DNA from 4 places in the Frankia sp. Mgl5 genome. Region 3 is predicted to be linked to each of the others. Evidence: riboswitches for the same ligand, from Rfam matches in the RefSeq annotation. Region 3 holds a riboswitch; each other region holds the start of a gene.
What was found. Region 3 has a riboswitch for cyclic di-AMP ahead of MXD62_RS06205 (peptidoglycan-binding protein). Riboswitches for the same ligand answer to the same signal wherever they lie in the genome.
Positions count from the first base shown of each region.

Region 1 (4,402 bases), on a different contig from region 3:
CCCTTCGCCGAGATGGAGACCACTCTCGACAACGTCACCAGGATCGAGATCATCGCGAGCACGGCGATGCTGGTGGTGCTCGCCGTGCTGGCCTACGTCATCATCCGCCTCGGGCTGCGCCCGCTGACCCGCATCGAACAGACCGCCGGCATGATCGCGGACGGCGATCTCACGCGACGGGTCACCGACACGGACCGCCGCACCGAGGTGGGACGTCTCGGGCTGGCCTTCAACACGATGCTCACCGAGATCGAGGCGTCTTTCCGCGCCCGCGAGGCCTCCGAGCGGCGCCTGCGACGCTTCGTCGGGGACGCCAGCCACGAACTGCGCACCCCGCTGACGTCGATCCGCGGCTACGCCGAGATGTTCCGCAGGGGAGCGGCAAGCCGACCCGAGGACCTGGCGATGGTCATGCGGCGCATCGAGGAGGAGTCGGCCCGGATGAGCGAGCTGGTCGACGACCTGCTGCTGCTCGCCCGCCTCGACCACCAGCCCGACCTCGAGCGTGAACCCGTCGACCTGGCGGCCATGCTCCGTGACATCGCCGCCGACGCCCGCGCCGTCAGCCCGGGACGGACGATCGAGGTCGACGCCCCGCCGATCCTCGAGGTGACGGGGGACGAGGGACGCCTGCGCCAGGCCGTCGGGAACCTCGTCCGCAACGCGCTCGTCCACACCCCGCCCGAGGCGACGGTCTCCCTCACCGCCCGCGACGCCGACACGGCCGTGGACGCTGACGCCGACGCGGACGGCGACGCCGACGGCGGTGCGGCGGCCGGTGCGGCGGATGACGACCGGGAGGTCGTCATCTCGGTGATCGACCATGGGCCCGGAGTCCCCGCGGACGCCGTCGACCACGTCTTCGAGCGGTTCTACCGCGCCGACTCCGGCCGCTCCCGCGACGCCGGCGGGACGGGGCTGGGCCTGTCCATTGTCGAGGCCGTCGCCGCCGCGCACGGCGGACGGGCCGAGCACCGGCCGACACCGGGCGGCGGCGCCACGTTCCGGCTCGTCCTGCCCCGCCCCGATCCCTCTTCGTCATGAGCTGGATCGGCTCCGTTCACCGCGACCCGCCAGGCTGATCTCGGCGCGGCCGGCCGGGATCCGTCCGGCGGGCGGGATCCGTCCGGCGGACGGGACCTGCCGTGCTGGTGAGGTCTCTCGGAGCTCGTGGAGGACATGTGGTCACCTCGGCGGTCGTCATCACGGGAGCGGCATCCGGGATCGGGCGGGCGTGCGCGGAGCTGTTCGCCGCGCGGGGGTTCGGCGTGGTCGCCGTGGACGTCGACGAGGTCGGCCTGGCGGCGCTGACCCGAGCACAGTCGCGCGCCCCGCGGCCCGCCGTGGCCCCGGCGGATCCCCGGATCGTGGCGGATGCCGGTGCCGTGACGGGTGCGGATTCCTGGCCGGCGGGCGGGCCGGAGCCGCGGATCGTCCCGATGGTCGGGGACGTCTCGGTCGAGGAGACCGGGGCCGCCATGGCGGAGCTGGCGCTCGCGAGCTTCGGGCGGCTGGACGTCGCGGTGCTCAACGCCGGGATCGGCACGACGCTGCCGTGGGAGGCCCCGGGCGCGATCGACCGGCTGGACCGGATCCTCGCCGTCAACGTGCGGGGCGTCGCGATCGGGATCCGTTCGGTGGTCCCCGCGCTCCGGGCGGGCGGTGGCGGCTCAATCGTCGTGACCGCCTCCAGCGGCGGGTTGCAGAGCGAACCGGGGAACTGGGCGTACAACGCGTCCAAGGCGGCTGTGATCAACATGGTGCGGGCCGCGGCGCTCGACCACGCCGCCCAGAACATCCGGATCAACGCCGTCGCCCCCGGCCTGACCGAGACGGCGCTGACCGCGCGCCACCGCACCGACCCGGCGTCCACCGCGGCGGTGAGCCGCCGCATTCCGATGGGGCGCTGGGGGCAGCCGGGCGAGCTGGCCTCGGCCGTCTGGTTCCTGGCCTCCGCCGAGTCGTCCTACATCACCGGAACGACGCTGGTCGCCGACGGGGGCCTGACCGCGCACCACGGGGTCGTGCCTCTGCCGGCTCCGGAGGTCGCGCTGCCGACTCCGGAAATCTGACCCGGAACGGACGAAATTACGACTCGTCCGCATCAGGGGCCTGTCAACAGGTCTGGGTGGTGCCCGGACGAACGCCGGGACCATTTTCAACTTGATGCTCGTGCAACTTCTTCCCGCTTCGCGGGTCGAATTCCTGCGCCGAGGCGAGCACGTCACCCACTCTCCGTGCAATCGCTCTCGGCCATCGTGGCGGGGCGGTCACGGTGATGGGACGGTCCATTGAAGAGGAACGCGCCTGCGCGCGTGATACGCCGCCCACGGAGGATCTTCAAGGCTCCGATAGGAAATGTGGCGCTCGCCACAGAGCCTTGGCAATTGTTGGTCCGTTGTGTGTAACGTCTGCGCCGTGCTTTCGTTCAGGAAAGCGCGCACCGGGCGACACGCCGAATCCTGCCCCGCCCGGTGAACAACAAACCTCAGGGCGGGAGCGGGGGAACCAACCTTCGGGCGTCGATCACAGACGTCCTCGGGGTGAAGTCGCGTAGCGCGACCGGGTAATTCCCAGCCCGAACCCGACAGCTAACTTCGCAGGCGTGGGGAGGGGCATCACTTTGTCCGTTATGGCTTCGCGTGCTCGTAAGACCAGTCGTTCCATCCGCCGCGGCCGTGCGCTGCTTGTAGCACCGCTCCTCGCCGCCACGATCGGCGGCGGAATCGCGATGTCACAGCCCGCCAGTGCCGCGGGTCGGCCGGACGCACACCGCTTCCTGAGCGCAGTTGTGCCCTGCGAGTCCGGCGGTAACCCCCACGCGGTCAACTCGATCGGCGCGGGCGGCCTGTTCCAGTTCCTGCCGGGCACCTGGCACGGCGTCGGTGGGCAGGGTCTCCCGCAGAACGCGAGCGCCGCCGAGCAGTGGAAGCGCGCGCACATCCTGTACGCGCAGCAGGGAACCAGCCCGTGGTACGCCTCGAAGAGCTGCTGGGGCCCCAAGCTCTGACCCAGCCCCCAGGCTCTGACGCGGCCCGTCGAATGGATCTGACGCGGCCCGTCGAATGGAGCAGACAGGTGACGGACCAGCCTGGCTGAGCCTTGACTGAGCGCGACAGATGGTCCGCGGAACGCGATCGGTGGCCCGGGTGTCGACACTGACACCCGGGCCACCGGTGTTTCGGTGCCACCGGCCGCGTCGCACGAGCACGAGGAAGAACGAGCGCGAGGAAAAGAGACCTGCCGTACGCTGAACAGTCGTCCGCCCGCGCACCTGCGGCCGAGTTGGCGGCGGCCGGAGAGGTGGGTTGTCGATGGCCGAGCCGACCAGTCGCCGCAGGTTCGCCGTTCTCGCGATCTGCTGCATGAGTCTGCTGATCGTGGGGCTGGACGGCACCATCGTGAACGTGGCCCTGCCCGCACTGCGCCGGGATCTGGGTGCGTCGCCCGCGGGCCTGCAATGGACGATCGACAGCTACACCCTCGTCCTGGCCAGCCTGCTCATGCTCGGTGGTTCCACCGGCGACCGGCTCGGCCGCCGCCGGATCTTCCAGACCGGACTGGCCCTGTTCACCGCAGGCTCGCTGCTGTGCAGCCTCGCGCCCGGGCTCGGCTGGCTGGTGGCCTTCCGAATGGTGCAGGCCGTCGGCGGTTCGATGCTGAACCCGGTTGCGATGTCCATCATCACCAACACGTTCACCGACCCGCGGGAACGGGCCCGCGCCATCGGTCTCTGGGGCGCGGTGATCGGGATCAGCATGGCACTCGGCCCGGTGCTCGGCGGCGTCCTCGTCGAGACGGTGAACTGGCGGGCGGTCTTCTGGATCAACATCCCGATCGGGCTCGCCGCGCTGGTGCTCACGCACCGCTTCGTCCCCGAGTCCCGCGCGCCGAGCCCACGCCGCCTGGACCCCGTCGGACAGCTCCTTGTGATCGCCGTCCTCGCGACCCTCACCTACTCGATCATCGAGGCGCCCGCGGCCGGCTGGACGTCCGCCGAAACGCTCGTCCTGCTCGCGGTGGCGGTCGCCGCGGCGGCGCTGCTGGTCGGCTACGAGTCGCGGCGCACCGAGCCGCTGCTGGACGTCCGCTTCTTCCGCAGCGCGCCCTTCTCCGGCGCGACGGCGATCGCGGTGTGCGCGTTCGGCGCTCTCGCCGGCTTCCTCTTCCTCAACACGATCTACCTGCAGGACGTCCGTGGCTACTCGGCGCTGCACGCCGGCCTGCTGACCCTGCCGATGGCGCTGGCCACCCTGGTGATCGCGCCCCTGTCCGGCCGGGCGGTGGGGCGCTTCGGCCCGCGTCCGTCGCTGCTCGCCGCGGGTGTCGCCCTGACCGCCGGCAGCGCGGCGATGACGGGCCTGTCCCCACAGACCTCCGTCACCACCCTGATGGTCGCCTA
Region 1 is NZ_JALKFY010000007.1:127,495-131,896, forward strand. Features, by position in the region: gene MXD62_RS05655 (cell wall metabolism sensor histidine kinase WalK) at 1-1,044, shown strand, start outside; gene MXD62_RS05660 (SDR family NAD(P)-dependent oxidoreductase) at 1,182-2,072, shown strand; cyclic di-AMP (ydaO/yuaA leader) riboswitch at 2,444-2,620, shown strand; gene MXD62_RS05665 (transglycosylase family protein) at 2,633-3,010, shown strand; gene MXD62_RS05670 (MFS transporter) at 3,315-4,402, shown strand, end outside.
Region 1: it holds a riboswitch for cyclic di-AMP, as region 3 does, so the genes downstream of both, MXD62_RS05665 (transglycosylase family protein) here and MXD62_RS06205 (peptidoglycan-binding protein) in region 3, are expected to answer to the same signal.

Region 2 (4,402 bases), on a different contig from region 3:
CGGGGTGGGTCGGGCCGCGTGCCGTCGCGTCTCGACGGCTCCTCTAAAAGTACGTTTGTCGTTCGTTTGTAGTTTTTTCCTAGATAATTACGTTCTGTATATCTAACGTGACTAGATGGAGATTGATGAGTTGTGGGCCCGGGGGCACGGGGCGGGGCGGAGGGAGGACCTGCACGGGCGACGGGATCGGGCTGGCCGTCCGCGGTGGGCGTGTCCCGGCCTGTGCGGGACACGCCCACCTGCCGGGATCACCGGCGTGGACGGCTCCTCCTGCGGCCTGGGCCGGAGGAGATCATGCGGCGGGCTCGACCTAGCCGAGTCGGCGGCGGGTCGCGCGCCGCGGCGACTTGGCTGCCGGAGGGTTCGTCCGATCATCGGGTGGATCACGGATGAGAACACGGCCCCCGGCATCGGGACTTCGACGCAGGCTTGCCGCCTGAGTCCGTACCGCCTCCCGTGCCGCGCGGATCGTTGGGGCGATCCGCGCACCGCCCCCGCCCGCACGGCGGGGTCTGCCCCGTGCGGGCGGGTCGTACGGTCCTGGCGCCGGCGGGTCTTCGCTGCCGACGAACCGGGGCGACGCAGAGTGCCGAGCTCGTGCTGGTGGGGGAATCGCGGTTGCGACAGCACGTGGTCAGCCGCGGGCGGGATGTCCGGGGACACACCGGCTGGGCGGAGTTGGAACACGGATGATTCGCCGGCGTCCGGTTCGAGGGCCTGAGTCCTTGGAGGGATGGCTCACCGCGACGGGCGCGGGTGGGAGGCCTCATCCGGGGGAAGGACGCCTTGCGAAGGGGGCTCGACCGGTGCGTGGGGGCCACCGCGACCGGGCGGCGGCGTGGGGGCGGCCGTCAGGAGGGTGCGGTGGGTCGGTTCAGGCCAGCGGGGGAGCGGTCGCCGCGTGCGGCGGTGGCCGTCAGACGGTCCGGCTGGTGACCGAGTGCGCCGGTCGGCAGGCGTCAGCCGAAGGTGGCCGCCCAGGTCTGCGGACCCAGGACGCCGTCCACCACGAGGCCGCGTGCGGCCTGGAAGTCACGCGCCGCGGCCGCGGACCGTGGTCCGTAGCTGCCGTCGACCGTGAGGGGGTAGCCGAGGGAGGTCATCTTGGCCTGCCAGGAGCGGACTTCGTCGCTGACCTGGTTGACCATCGACGCGGTGTATGTCCGCGTCAGGTTTGGGACGCCCGCGGCTGCGGGCTGGGCGACCAGCGAGGTGCGCTCGGCCGCTCTGGACGCCTGGACCCCGGCGCCTGATGACGACGCGCCGGGCAGGAGCTGCTCGGAGCCCATTCCGCTCCCGCAGACCGGCCACTGGCCGAACCCGGAACGGAGTGCGAGTTGCAGTGCCGCTGCGTCCTGCACGGCGGGCGGAGCCGTGTGTGGCAGCCCCGAGTAGCCGAGGCTGCGCCAGGTGCCTGGCGAGAACTGGTAAGCGCCATAGTAGCCGTTACCGGTGTTCGTCGTGTAGTTACCGCCGGACTCGCATTGCCGCAGACCTTCCCAGGTCGTGGCGGCGTTGGCCGGCTGGCTCAGGGCGAGTGTTCCGCCGACCGCCGCGGCGATGACGGGGACGGAGACGAGAGTGCGGGCCCGGCTGCGGGTACTGCTGCGGCGTTGTCGGCCACTGGTACGTGCGTCGGACATGCGTGAGTTTTCCTTCCCCACGCCTGCGAGGTGAGCTGTCGGGTTCGGGCAGGGAAAAAGCCCGGCCGCCAAGTCAGGAACTCCGGAAATCCTGTGCCTTCGGCAACGGAGGACAAGATTCCTCCTCGTGTCGTCGGCGTTAGCGGCTTCACCCCAAGGTCCCCAGAATCGGCGACCGGGTATTGGTTCCCCCGCTCCTGCCATCGGGTTTCTGTTTCCAACGGATGGGGGCAGGGATTCGGCGTGCCACCCGTCGGGTGCCCGGCCTGTCTCCGGGCACGGCGAAGACCATAACCACGCCGTCAGGTCGAATGACAAGCACTGAATGCCTCAGGTGAAAAAGAGCACACCGCCCGGTGGCTGCTTGAGGTTTGATCGTGGTGCTGGTATCGCGCGCGCATGCGCGCTCATTAACTTGGCGACCGCGTCGTGGAGGGTGGTTCGTACCGACAGATCACACTGGTGAAAGATCGTTACCATTGGGCGTGCTGTCGGCAATCGAGCCGAATATGAGAGAAGGCTACCCGCGGCCGGCCAGGCCGTCATCAAGCGGCTAGAAAATTCATATCTTCGTGCTGATGTATGCCCGCATGCCGTGATGTGTGAGAAACGTAACTGTAACTATGAGTTAACTTGTTGGGGTACTTCTGTGACTGCTTGCGGGGTGGTGGCCCCCCTCGGGGTCGGGTCGGTACGTCCCGTTCGCCCCTCGGATCGATCTTGGTTGAGATGGGTCCGTGTGTGTCTCTCGCCCGTGATCGGGCGATCGCGTGGGCTGTCTGGTGCCTCTGTGCGTGCCCCGAAGTAGCCCCGTTCGGGCGGGAATCCGAGCTGTCCCGCGGCCCCGCGGGCGGGGTGGCGCGCGGTTCGGCCACGGGTGTGCGTCTCGGGACGGGCCGGGAGAGGTATCGCCGGGGCGCACGAACGGGTGCGCTCGGGACGCCACGGGGGGCGCTCGGGTCGCCGCGGCAGCAGCGTTCGGCGCGCGGCGGCATGTGTCGGCATGTGTCGGGTAGGACGCATCGGGGCCGCTGAGACACATAGGAGCCCACGCGAACACTGCGTCCGGTGCGAACTCCGATGGGTCGTGCGCGTGGTCTCAGCAGGCTTTACCCGATCCGCAACCCGTGAGGGGCCTGTGGTGGGCTGTGGGCTTCGGAGTGCCCTGGGTTGGTATGGGCGCCGATGTCGCGCCGACCACCCGCACGATCTTCATGAGGCCTCGCCGGGCGGGCGACGCCTCACATCCACTTCGATGGGTGCGCTTCCGCATGGATGTGAGCGGGTGCACACTCTGTTCCGAGTTGGCGCCGTGTGCTCCGCTGGGCACCGCGCGTCCACGATAGCTTTGTGTGCCTATTTGGGCACTATGCGTCCCAGGTTTCATTGGGTGTCCGGATGGCACTGAGCGTCCCGGGCGGCATCGGGCGGCATCGGGCCTCCCGGGCGGCACCGGGCGAGGCGCCCCGTCCCGGGTAACGGTGCGTGTCCCGACGGGTGCCTCATTGTTTCCGGGAATGTGGTCCCCCGGGCGCGCGGCGCTCAGGGGGTTCCGGTGCCGCCGTCCGCGGCCGCGGCCGGCGGCCGCCCGAAGAGCAATGAGGAGACACGGCGTCGGGACATAAGGAGAGCGGAGCCATGGAGCGGAGCCATGGGGAGAACAGTGCCGCGCGCGGCCGAGGGCCACAGCCCGGGACACATGGACTCCGCCGGGCATAGGAGTACTCCCGGGGACAGACGTCCCCGGGAGGGAGAGGAGCGGATCAGGTGACCGTCGGGCCGTGAACCGGACGGGGCCGGTCAGACCCCGATCGACCGGCCGGCGGAACGCAGGTCGTCACAGGCCTGGGCGACCCGGGCGGCCATGGCGGTTTCGGCGGCCTTGCCGTAGGTGCGCGGGTCGTAGGCCTTCTTGACCCCGACCTCACCGTCCACCTTGAGGACACCGTCGTAGTTGCGGAGCATGTGGTCGACGATCGGCCGGGTGAACGCGTACTGGGTGTCGGTGTCCACGTTCATCTTGATGACGCCGTAGTCGAGCGTTTCGCGGATCTCGGAGAGGTCCGAACCACTGCCGCCGTGGAAGACCAGGTTGAACGGCTTCGCGTCGGCGGCCAGGCCGAGCTTCTCGGCCACGTACTGCTGACCCTCGCGCAGGATCGAGGGTCGGAGCTTGACGTTCCCCGGCTTGTAGACGCCGTGCACGTTGCCGAACGTCGCGGCCAGCATGTAGCTGCCCTTTTCTCCGGTGCCGAGAACCTCGGCGGTGCGGAACATGTCGCCGGGGGTGGTGTAGAGCTTCTCGTCGATGGCGCCTACGACGCCGTCCTCCTCACCACCGACGACACCGATTTCGACTTCCAGCACGATGCGCGCCGCGCGACAGTCGGCGAGCAACTCGTCGGCAATCTTGAGGTTCTCCTCGAGCTCGACCGCCGAACCGTCCCACATGTGGGACTGGAAAAGCGGGTCGCGGCCCTGCGCCACACGCTCCTTCGAGATGGCGATCAGCGGGCGGATGTAGGTGTCCAGCTTGTCGGCGGGGCAGTGGTCCGTGTGCAGCGCGATGTTCACCGGGTATGCCTTGGCGACGTGGTGCGCGTATTCGGCGAGCGCTTCCGCGCCCAGCACCATGTTCTTGATGGTCGTTCCCGAGAGGAACTCGGCGCCGCCGGTCGACACCTGGACGATTCCGTCGCTGCCGGCTTCCGCGAAACCCCGGAGCGCGGCATTGAGGGTCTGCGACGAGGTCACGTTGA
Region 2 is NZ_JALKFY010000675.1:48,843-53,244, forward strand. Features, by position in the region: gene MXD62_RS22930 (transglycosylase family protein) at 960-1,643, opposite strand; cyclic di-AMP (ydaO/yuaA leader) riboswitch at 1,650-1,897, opposite strand; gene fbaA (class II fructose-bisphosphate aldolase) at 3,444-4,402, opposite strand, start outside.
Region 2: it holds a riboswitch for cyclic di-AMP, as region 3 does, so the genes downstream of both, MXD62_RS22930 (transglycosylase family protein) here and MXD62_RS06205 (peptidoglycan-binding protein) in region 3, are expected to answer to the same signal.

Region 3 (4,402 bases):
CCGCCGCCGGCGCGCCCGCCCGTCCGTGAGCTGGCCGCCCGGCTGATCCGGACCTTTCCGGAACCGGTCGTCCCGCGCGGATCTCGACTGATCATGTCGGGTGGAATGATCCTGATGCTTCTCGCCCGTACCTGATCGCCCGCTCCCGTACCCGTCGGGTGACCTGCTCCGAAACCGCGCATTCCACTCCCTGAGCGGGCGGCGAGCCCGAAGTGCGCCTACGGTCGGCCGGTCGGCAGATACGAGGCCCAAGGGGGCGGTCGCCATGCGTCGAGTCGTGTTCATCTCCGTACTGGCCGCCGCGGTCATCTTGAGCGGGGCGGCGTCTGCGATGTCCGCCGCGCCGACCGCGGTGCAGTCACCCCCGGCCGCCACACCGGGCGCCGCGCGCAGCCCGGGTGCTGTGGCCGGTTCGGGTGCTGTGGCCAGCTCAGGTGCCGTGGCCAGCCCGTCAGGCCCGGGCGGCTCGGCCGTCGTGGCCGGTTCGTTGAGCCTGGCGGAGGCGTCGGGCCTTGTCCGCGGCCGTGGTTACACACCGATCACCACGGACGGCTACGAGCCCACCCACGATCTCAGCGTGATCGTCGGTCGGCTGTCCACCTCGGTGGACGGCCATCCGCAGCAGGCCTTCTTCTTCCACCGCGGCCGGTTCGTCGGGACGGACGCCGTCGCGAGCGCGAGCGTGCGGTGGGTGTGGTCGACCAGCGAGGTGGTGGCGCTGCAGTACGACCTGTACCGCCCGGCGGACCCGATGTGCTGCCCGAGCGCGGGCGCGGCGAGCGTGCGGTTCCGCTGGAACGGCACGTCGGTCGTGCCGCTCGACCCGATCCCGACCAGCAAGTGGACCGCCGCCGAGAGCCGCCGCTGACCAGCGACGCAGTGCCGGTGAGACCGCCGGCCGGTGGGACCGCCGGCCGGTGGGACCGCCGCCGCGGCCGGGCCCGGGTCAGCCCCGGGGCCCGGCCGCGGTGGTCCCGCCGGAGGTCAGTGGCCCTCGGCCGCCTCGACCAGCTCGGTGAGCACCCCACCGAGGCCCTTCGGGTGCATGAACGCGATCCGGCTTCCGGATGTCCCGTGCACCGGCGTCTTGTTGACCAGGTCGAACCCGGTGACGGTGAGCGCCGCCAGCGCCGCGTCGATGTCCGCCACGCCGTAGGCGATGTGGTGGATGCCGGGGCCCTTCTTCGCCAGGAACTTCCCGACCGGGGTGTCCGGGCGCACCGGCTCGAGTAGCTGGACGTAGGAGCCGCCCGTGTCGCCGTGGTGCACCAGCAGCATCGCCTCGCGCACGCCCTGCGCCTCGTTCGTCTCCTGATGCGCGACCTTCAGGCCGAACGCCGCCTCGTAACGAGGGATGGCCTCCTCCAGCGAGGCCACGGCGATCCCGACATGGTCGATCCTGGTCAGCACAAAAATCGCTCCTGCCTCGTGGACGGGCGGCCCTGGTCGCGTCCTGCCTGGCGGGCCCAAACTCCGAGCCTGCCCGGATCCGGCCCGGCGGTCCACTGAAGCGGCAGGTCGGCCGTGTCGGGCGCGCCACCCTCGCCCGGCCACGGGCTTGGCCGCGCCGCCCGGTCGCCGCCCGGTCGCCGCCCGGCACCGGCGTGCCCGGGCCGCGACGTGGACGGCTCGACGGCCGCGCGCCGCCCCTGGATCAGGCGAACAGCTTGTCGTGGGTGAGCGGGCCCACGACGCCGTCCGGGACGAGGCCGTTCTTCTTCTGGAAGTCGACGACCATGTGGTTGGTCTGCGGACCGAACCGGCCGTCGATGGTGATCGGGTAGCCGATGTCGGTGAGCCGCTTCTGCACCAGCGCCACGTCCCAGCGGACGCCTTCGACCCCGAGCCGCATGTAGCCCGAGCTGGCGGGCGCCGGTGCCGTCGCGGCCGTCGCGGCCGTCGCGGCCGGTGTGGCGGCCGAGACCGTCCGGGTGCCGGCGCCGCCGCCCACCGCGGCCGCCGCCGCGGCGCCGCGGGACAGGTACTTCACGTGCATGCCGTTCTTGTAGGCGCTCCAGGCACCGATGCCCTGGCTGGCGCACACCTGCCGCGCGGCCCAGGCGTTGACGTTCGGGTCGTAGAGGTTGCGGCTACCGACCCAGCTCGAGTGCGCGCGCATGTTGATCTGCCAGAGGCCGCGGGAGTCCTCACCGACCGTCGCGTGGGCCGTTGTGTTGCCGCCCGACTCGGCCAGCGCCACCGCGACCCAGGTGCTCAGTGGAATCCCGCGGCAGGACGGCAGGCCCGCGTTCTGTGCCGCCTGCGCGATGGTGACGTCGGAGACGGTGGCCGCGCTCGCCGGGCCCGCGGTGAACATCAGTCCCGCCGACGCGCCGATGACGCTCGCCGCGGTGACCACGGCGGCACGGCCTCGCCCGGGTCCCCGTCCGGAGGTGTTCGGACGGCTGGACCTGCGGTGCTTTCCATGCGACATCTAAGAATCTCGTTTCTGCTATGAAGAACAGAGCTTCTGAATGTCCGGATGGGAAATTGATCCGTACACGGATCAAAAAGTTACGGCAACGATTCGCCCGGCGAGGGAAGCATGGCTCAGTGCGCCGGCGTTCTGTCGGCGTAAAAGTATTCCGGACCTGGTGGGTCTAGATTTCCTGCGTCAACCCCGGGATGCGGGCACTGTGCGGCCGCGGCGGCTGCCCGAGGGACGGGTGAAAGGCCCGCCTGGGTGATCCAGACATGCGTGCGTACACGACGATCCTTCCCGTACGCCTGCGAGGTTAGCTGTCGGGTTCGGGCCGGGAAGCCCGGTCGGCCTTTACCGCATCTGCGGCGAGGACGACTTCACCCCGAGGACGGCCGCCCGTGCGCGGGTGGCCGTCCGGAGGAACGTGGTTCCCCCGCTTCTGCCCTGCTGATCGCTAGGAGGGGACGACGGGCCTAGGGCAGAACTCGGCGTACGGCCCGTCGCTTGCTGCGAGCCAGGACACCGTAACGAACTACTAAGGGTAGTCGCAAGTACCAATTTTATTGGTCGGACGGCGCATCCTGGTCACGGTATGCACACAGGATCGAGATCGAGACACTCCGAGTAGTAACCGGCGACGCTCCGGCCCGGATTGGGTCACCCAGCGCATGTCGCGGAAGGCGTCCGTTCGCCGGAGCTCATGTCGGCGTCTGGCGGCTGGCAGCTAGCTGTAGAGCGTGATCACCTGATCGGGGCGACCGTCGACTGATCCGAGCCCCTCAGCCCCCAGTCCCACCTCCCAGACGATGTGTGGCGGGTGAGTGAGTCCATGGACTCACTCACCCGCCACGTTGAACCGGAGTTGAGGTTTGGGTTGCGGCTGAGGGGCGCGGGACGCCTCGGAGCGCGGGCTTGGGGGGATAGCCGAGGGCTAGTGCTGCAACGGCACTTGTGATGCCCGTGGTAGATGATCTTGGTTGTGGTGGTGGAGTCGTGGGCGGCCGAGCTGGATGATCTCTGCGGGCGGATCGGAGGCCGGTTCGGTCGGGCGCGGCCGTGGCTCGCTAGGCGGATCTTGTCATGGCCTGGGCGGTTTCGATCAGGACGTCGTCGAGGGGGGTCGGCTTGAGATCGAAGGTCCGTGCGGTCAGCGTGGCATCCAGGACGGCGGGCCGCTGGTAGAGGTACTGCATCTCCGGAACCTCCGCCATGATCGGATCGGAGCTGGCCAGGTTGTGCAGGTCGAGCGGTGACATGTTGACCAGGTGGGGGACGGGCGAACCGGTCAGATCCGCGAACCGCACCGCTATCTCGCGCACCGAGCCGTCGGAGACCGGGGGCACGTGCCAGGCCCGCCCCCACGCCTGGTCGTCTCTGCTGACGGCGACGAGGATGCGGGCCACGTCGCCCGGGTACCCCCAGCTGTGCGCCGCGTCCAGGTCCGCGGGGACGTGGACTGCTTCGCCGGCCAGCACGGAGGGCGCGACCATCAGGTTGAACATCGACACCGCTCCGGGGCCGATGAAGTCGCCGGGTCGCACCTCGGCGAAACGGATCCGCCCCTGTTCGTGGGCGGTGATGGCGTCCTGCCACATCTGTGCCCGGACCCGGCCTTTGATGGTGGTCGGCGACAGGGGGAGGTCCTCGGTCATCGCCCCGGAGACGGGGCCGTACCCGTACACGTTGCTGAGATTGAGGTAGCGCGCGCCGCTGCGTTCGGCTGCGGTCAGCAGCGCGGCGGCCAGCGCCGGAGTCTCGGTCGGCAGCCTGTCGTAGGCCGGCGATGCGCAGTTGAAGAGCGTGGCGGCGCCCTGGGCCAGGCTGGTCAGAAGGGCGGCGTCGCTGGCGTCCGCGGTGATCCGTTCGACGAGCGGGTGCTCCGGCCCGCCGCCGCGCCGGCTGAGTATGCGCACCCGGTCACCGGACTCGGCGAGCAGCTGTGCGGTGGCTGTTCCGGAGTGGCTGGTTCCGACGACAACG
Region 3 is NZ_JALKFY010000008.1:92,470-96,871, reverse strand. Features, by position in the region: gene MXD62_RS06220 (DUF5134 domain-containing protein) at 1-135, shown strand, start outside; gene MXD62_RS06215 (LppP/LprE family lipoprotein) at 266-868, shown strand; gene mce (methylmalonyl-CoA epimerase) at 985-1,410, opposite strand; gene MXD62_RS06205 (peptidoglycan-binding protein) at 1,655-2,434, opposite strand; cyclic di-AMP (ydaO/yuaA leader) riboswitch at 2,710-2,923, opposite strand; gene MXD62_RS06200 (NAD-dependent epimerase/dehydratase family protein) at 3,487-4,402, opposite strand, start outside.

Region 4 (4,402 bases), on a different contig from region 3:
TCTGCTGCTGACCTGGGTGCACGGCCGGCTGGCGCCGCTGGACGCGCCGGTCGAGGCGGACACGCTGCGCCGGGCGCGGGCGCGGGCACTCGCCGGCGGCTGAGTGGGCGCCCGCGGACGGCTGGGAAGTGCCACCCGACGTCGTCCCGCCCGGGTCCGCGTTGACGCGCTGGGCTGAATCCGGCGATTTCCGGGGGCCGGGTGTGGTTCGGTTGGATCGTGGCGTCGAATCCCCTTGCCGGCTGGTGGGGCAAGAACAAGAGAAACGTGATCATCGCCGGGGTGGCACTTGTGGCCATCTGGTGGCTCGTCGCGGCCAATGGCCGTCCCAAGGTCGAACGGGTCACAATCCCGGACGGCTATCCGTCAGCCGACCGGGAACTGCTCGTTCAGGCACCCTCCAAACCGAATGACCCGTTGCCCCTGGTAATCATCCTGCACGATGACAATACGGATGCGAGTTCACTGGAACATGACAGTGACGCGTCGTCGCTGGCGAACCGCCGTGACTTCGCGCTCGCCTTCCCGGAGGCGGTCGCCGGTACCTGGCGACTCGACGACCCGAATGGAGCGGACCAGCAGTACCTGCGCGACGTCGTCCGCTACATGGACGAGGAACGCACCGACATCGACCTGAACCGGATATACGTCTGGGGTATCGGGGAGGGTGCGCGGCTCGCCCTGCTCGCCGCCTGCTCGCCCGGCCCCCCCGTCTACGCGGCGGTGGGCGTCGTGGGACAGTTCGAAGCGGAGCCCGGCCCCACCTGCGACAACGTCACCCAGCACGGGCGGGTTGCCGAGACGGACTGGGACAAAAAGGTCAGCAGCACGTTGTGGGACTTCTCCCGCGACCTTCGCCGGAAGGTCTGACCCAGCTCGGTTCAGTGCACTGACCAGACAGTTCGCGCTAGTAGCAAAGAACTAGTCATTTAACGGATTGGCCGGCCGCCGGCCCCGCCGGGGACGGCTTGCTGGCTATTTCGGGGCTTGCGCCTGCCGCGGTGCTGTGTGTGGGTTGCGGCCCTGTGTGCCCGCGTCGCCGGGTCTCTGGTGGGTCCGCGGCCCTGTGCGTGCCGCGGCCGTGCGGGCCGAGGGCCCGGCGCGGAGGTGCGCGTTCGCCGCGCGGAGGGGTCCTTCGAGTTTTCCCGGAGCCCCGGCCGCCGCACCCCTCGCGGGGTGGAGCGGCCGGGGCCCGAGCGGTCCGTCGACGTCGCCGGGAGGGGGGGTAACGGCCCCGACGGACCAGTGGGCGGCCGGAAGGTTTGAGGGGGTCCGCTGGCCGCCGGCCCGATGGGGGGGGGATCGGACAGACGGCCAGCGGAGTCCGGGGCCTTCCGGCCGGACGGACGTCAGATGGGGGGGATCTGACGTCCGTCCCACCGGAAGGATCTCGGATCGGTGGGGAGCGGTTGGCTTTCGGGTGAGCTGGTGCCGGGGAGCTGGCTGGTCCGGATGGGGGTGTTGCTGCCCAGTGGTGGCAGTCTGGCCGGCTAAAGCTACATCTACGCTACTTATGCCGAAGTAGAATGATGTCGCAACGGCCTACCGTTCATGGCCGTATCGGTCAGCTCGTCGATGGCGCCACGTGGCGGAAACATCACGGAAGGTGGCGAAATCTGCCCGCAGCAGAGCTACTCCGGACATTCCGCAGCACAGATGTTCTGAGCAGACGCGACACCGGCGGTCCGGTACAGGGGACCTGGTGAACTCCGGAAGACCCGCCGGGCCGAGGTTGATCCCGACAACCCCGACCCGGCGGCGGAGCCGCGCGCGACCGGAGGGGGAGATCGCGCTGCGGCTCGTTCCGGGGGACGGGGCGTCTGCGTTCGGGCAGCCCCGTCCGAGCGGTGCGTGGGCTTGTGGAACGATCGACGTCGAGAACAGCCAGTCTCCTGGCTGGGTCGTGGGCCTGCCGTTCTCAGGTGACGCGGCCGACCAAGTACGAGGTCGTGTAGATCGTCTGAAGCTTGACGACATCACCAGTGCGGGGCGCGACCCACATCTTGCCGTCGCCGGCGTAGATGCCCATGTGGTAGATGTTGCCGGGGCTCCCGAAGAAGATCAGGTCGCCGGGCGCCTTGTTGTACTGGGAGATATGGGTGGTGGCCGCGTACTGCTGGTCGGTGGTACGCGGCAGGCTCTTGCCGAGCTGTCGGTACACGTACTGCACGAGCCCGGAGCAGTCGAAGGAGTTGGGGCCCTCGGCGCCGTAGACGTACGGCTTGCCGGCCTGCAGCGAGGCCAGGTAGACGGCCTTCTCGCCGAGGGTGTTGGTCGGCAGGTTGACGCTGACCACCGGGGTGTTGACGTTCACGCCCGTGCGGTCCGCGCTGCGGGAGGCCTGCGCGGGCGGCGGAGCCGGGCGGACGTGCAGTGTGGCGTCGTTCTCCGAGTGCGCCGACTGGAGGGCGTCAGTGCCGTCGAAGATCGCCGTGACGTTCGTGGTGGTGAGCACCTTCGCGGTGTACGACGCGAAGCCGCGGTCGTCCGTCGTCAGGTGCAGGAAGGTCGCCCACCCGGTCGGCAGCTTGACCTGGACCTTGATGAGCTGGTCCGGGATCGGGGCCTGGGTCTCCTCGTTGTAGAGCGAGAAGCCGATGTTGACGGGCTCGTCCGCGTTGACCGTGACCTCGGGGTTCGTCACGCGCAGGCCGACGTCGATCTTCGACGAGAGAGTCGGCGCGGAGATGTCCGTGGTGGCGTCGAGAACGGTGCCCGAACCGCCGCCGGTAGCGGTGGCGGCCTGGATGGCTCCGTCGACCGCCAGCCGGGACCCGATCTGGGTCGCGAGCGTCATCGGGGCGGTGTTCGTGCCGTCGTCCAGCGCGACGTCCGAGTTGACATCCTGGGCGCACCCGGCGAGCGCCACCCCGGAGACCGCGACGGTTCCGGTGGTGATGGCCGCGACGGTACGGGCCCTGGCTCTGGCTCGGCTGGACGCCGTGGGGGCGGACGGCGCACGGTGGCGACCGCGCCCTTCCTGCCGGCGTCTCTCAGCATCAAGCTGCACACTTTGCGCAGACAACGTTGCGTTCCTTCCCGTACGCCTGCGAGGTGAGCTGTCGGGTTCGGGCTGGGCTGCCCGGTCCATAGCGCGACCTTCACGCGATGGACTTCACCCCTAGGCCAGCGCCGTGTCGTGGCGCCAGCCGGTGGAGGTGGGTCCCCCGCTCCTGCCCGTGGTGACGACTCGGAGGGGACACCAGGACCGCGGGCAGGATTCGGCGTTCGGTCCGGTGTTGTCGTGACGTCGGAAGCGAGACTAGTCCACACGGATGGTGCGGGTAAACACTAGTCCTCCTCAACTACGTCGAGTGTGCAAAGAAGTGCCCCTTGCGGCGCCGCATCTGCCCAGGTCAGGAGGGGTGCTGAGCCTTCGGTCACGTTTTTGGACGCCCACACGAGGATCACGTCCCAACACGTTAGGTGACCAGAACTTCCTGGCTTGCGCGGGGGTTTCCCGTACCGGCCGACCGGGCTGGGACTACCCGCGGAGCCCCTCGCGGCCCCGGTTCGCTCCGTCCCCGGCCTGTCTCTTCCCGCCTCGATCCGGCGGCCGCGGACGACCGCGCGGCCCGATCCCCAGGACCCCTTCGCGGTGCTCCTGGGACGTGAACGGATCGACGCGCCGCCCGCGGGCAGGCGCCCCCCGGAAGCTCCGCCGGGCCTCGCTGCCGCCGCGCACCGACCTGGCACCGGGCCCCGAGTTCCGCGGGCCTGGCCGGCCAGGCCCGCGGAAGTTCGCCAACTACCGGATCGGGCCAGTCGTCGTGAGCGTCCCGCTCGCCCTTTGGGGGCCGAACCCGGCCTGATCGCGCCCCGAAAGGGCGAGGCGGACACCAAACGGCGAGGTGGACGCCCATGGGCGGACACGCGAACCACCCGCCACCAGGCCGGGCCAGAGGCCAGGGGCTGAGAGGAGGAGGAGCGTTCGACGCCCGGCGGGGACCGCCGCTCAGCGAGCCCGGCCGTTGCGCCGGGTCAGGAAGCCGGAGCTGTTGAGGACCTGGAGCTCGATCTCGAGCTGCTTCACCTCGGGCGGCAGCGAGCGGTGGCTGCCGTGCAGGGCCTCGACGGCCGCGCGGGCGTGCTCGGCCAGGTCGTCCAGGGCCTGCTGGCGCTGGCGCATCCGCGCCCGCTCCTCCTGGATGGTCCGGACCGTGTCCTCCTGCCACTGCCGTGTCCGGATGAGGTGCTCACCGGCGTCCGCGGCCTGGCGCTCGGCATCCTCGAGCCGGCTCAGCAGGGCGTCCAGGGCCTCGAGCCGGCTCGCCAGCTCGGCCATCAGGTCCTCGCGGTCGGGCAGTACTGAGATCTCGTGGTGCCGCGGGCGTGGGTGCGTCATGCCCGGCTCCGGCGGCTGGCAGCGGCACCGGGCCGGCCCGTGGGCGTCGCGGCGCGG
Region 4 is NZ_JALKFY010000827.1:72,686-77,087, reverse strand. Features, by position in the region: gene MXD62_RS34210 (type 1 glutamine amidotransferase) at 1-103, shown strand, start outside; gene MXD62_RS34205 (PHB depolymerase family esterase) at 202-870, shown strand; gene MXD62_RS34200 (C40 family peptidase) at 1,919-2,869, opposite strand; cyclic di-AMP (ydaO/yuaA leader) riboswitch at 3,031-3,237, opposite strand; gene MXD62_RS34195 (hypothetical protein) at 3,956-4,345, opposite strand.
Region 4: it holds a riboswitch for cyclic di-AMP, as region 3 does, so the genes downstream of both, MXD62_RS34200 (C40 family peptidase) here and MXD62_RS06205 (peptidoglycan-binding protein) in region 3, are expected to answer to the same signal.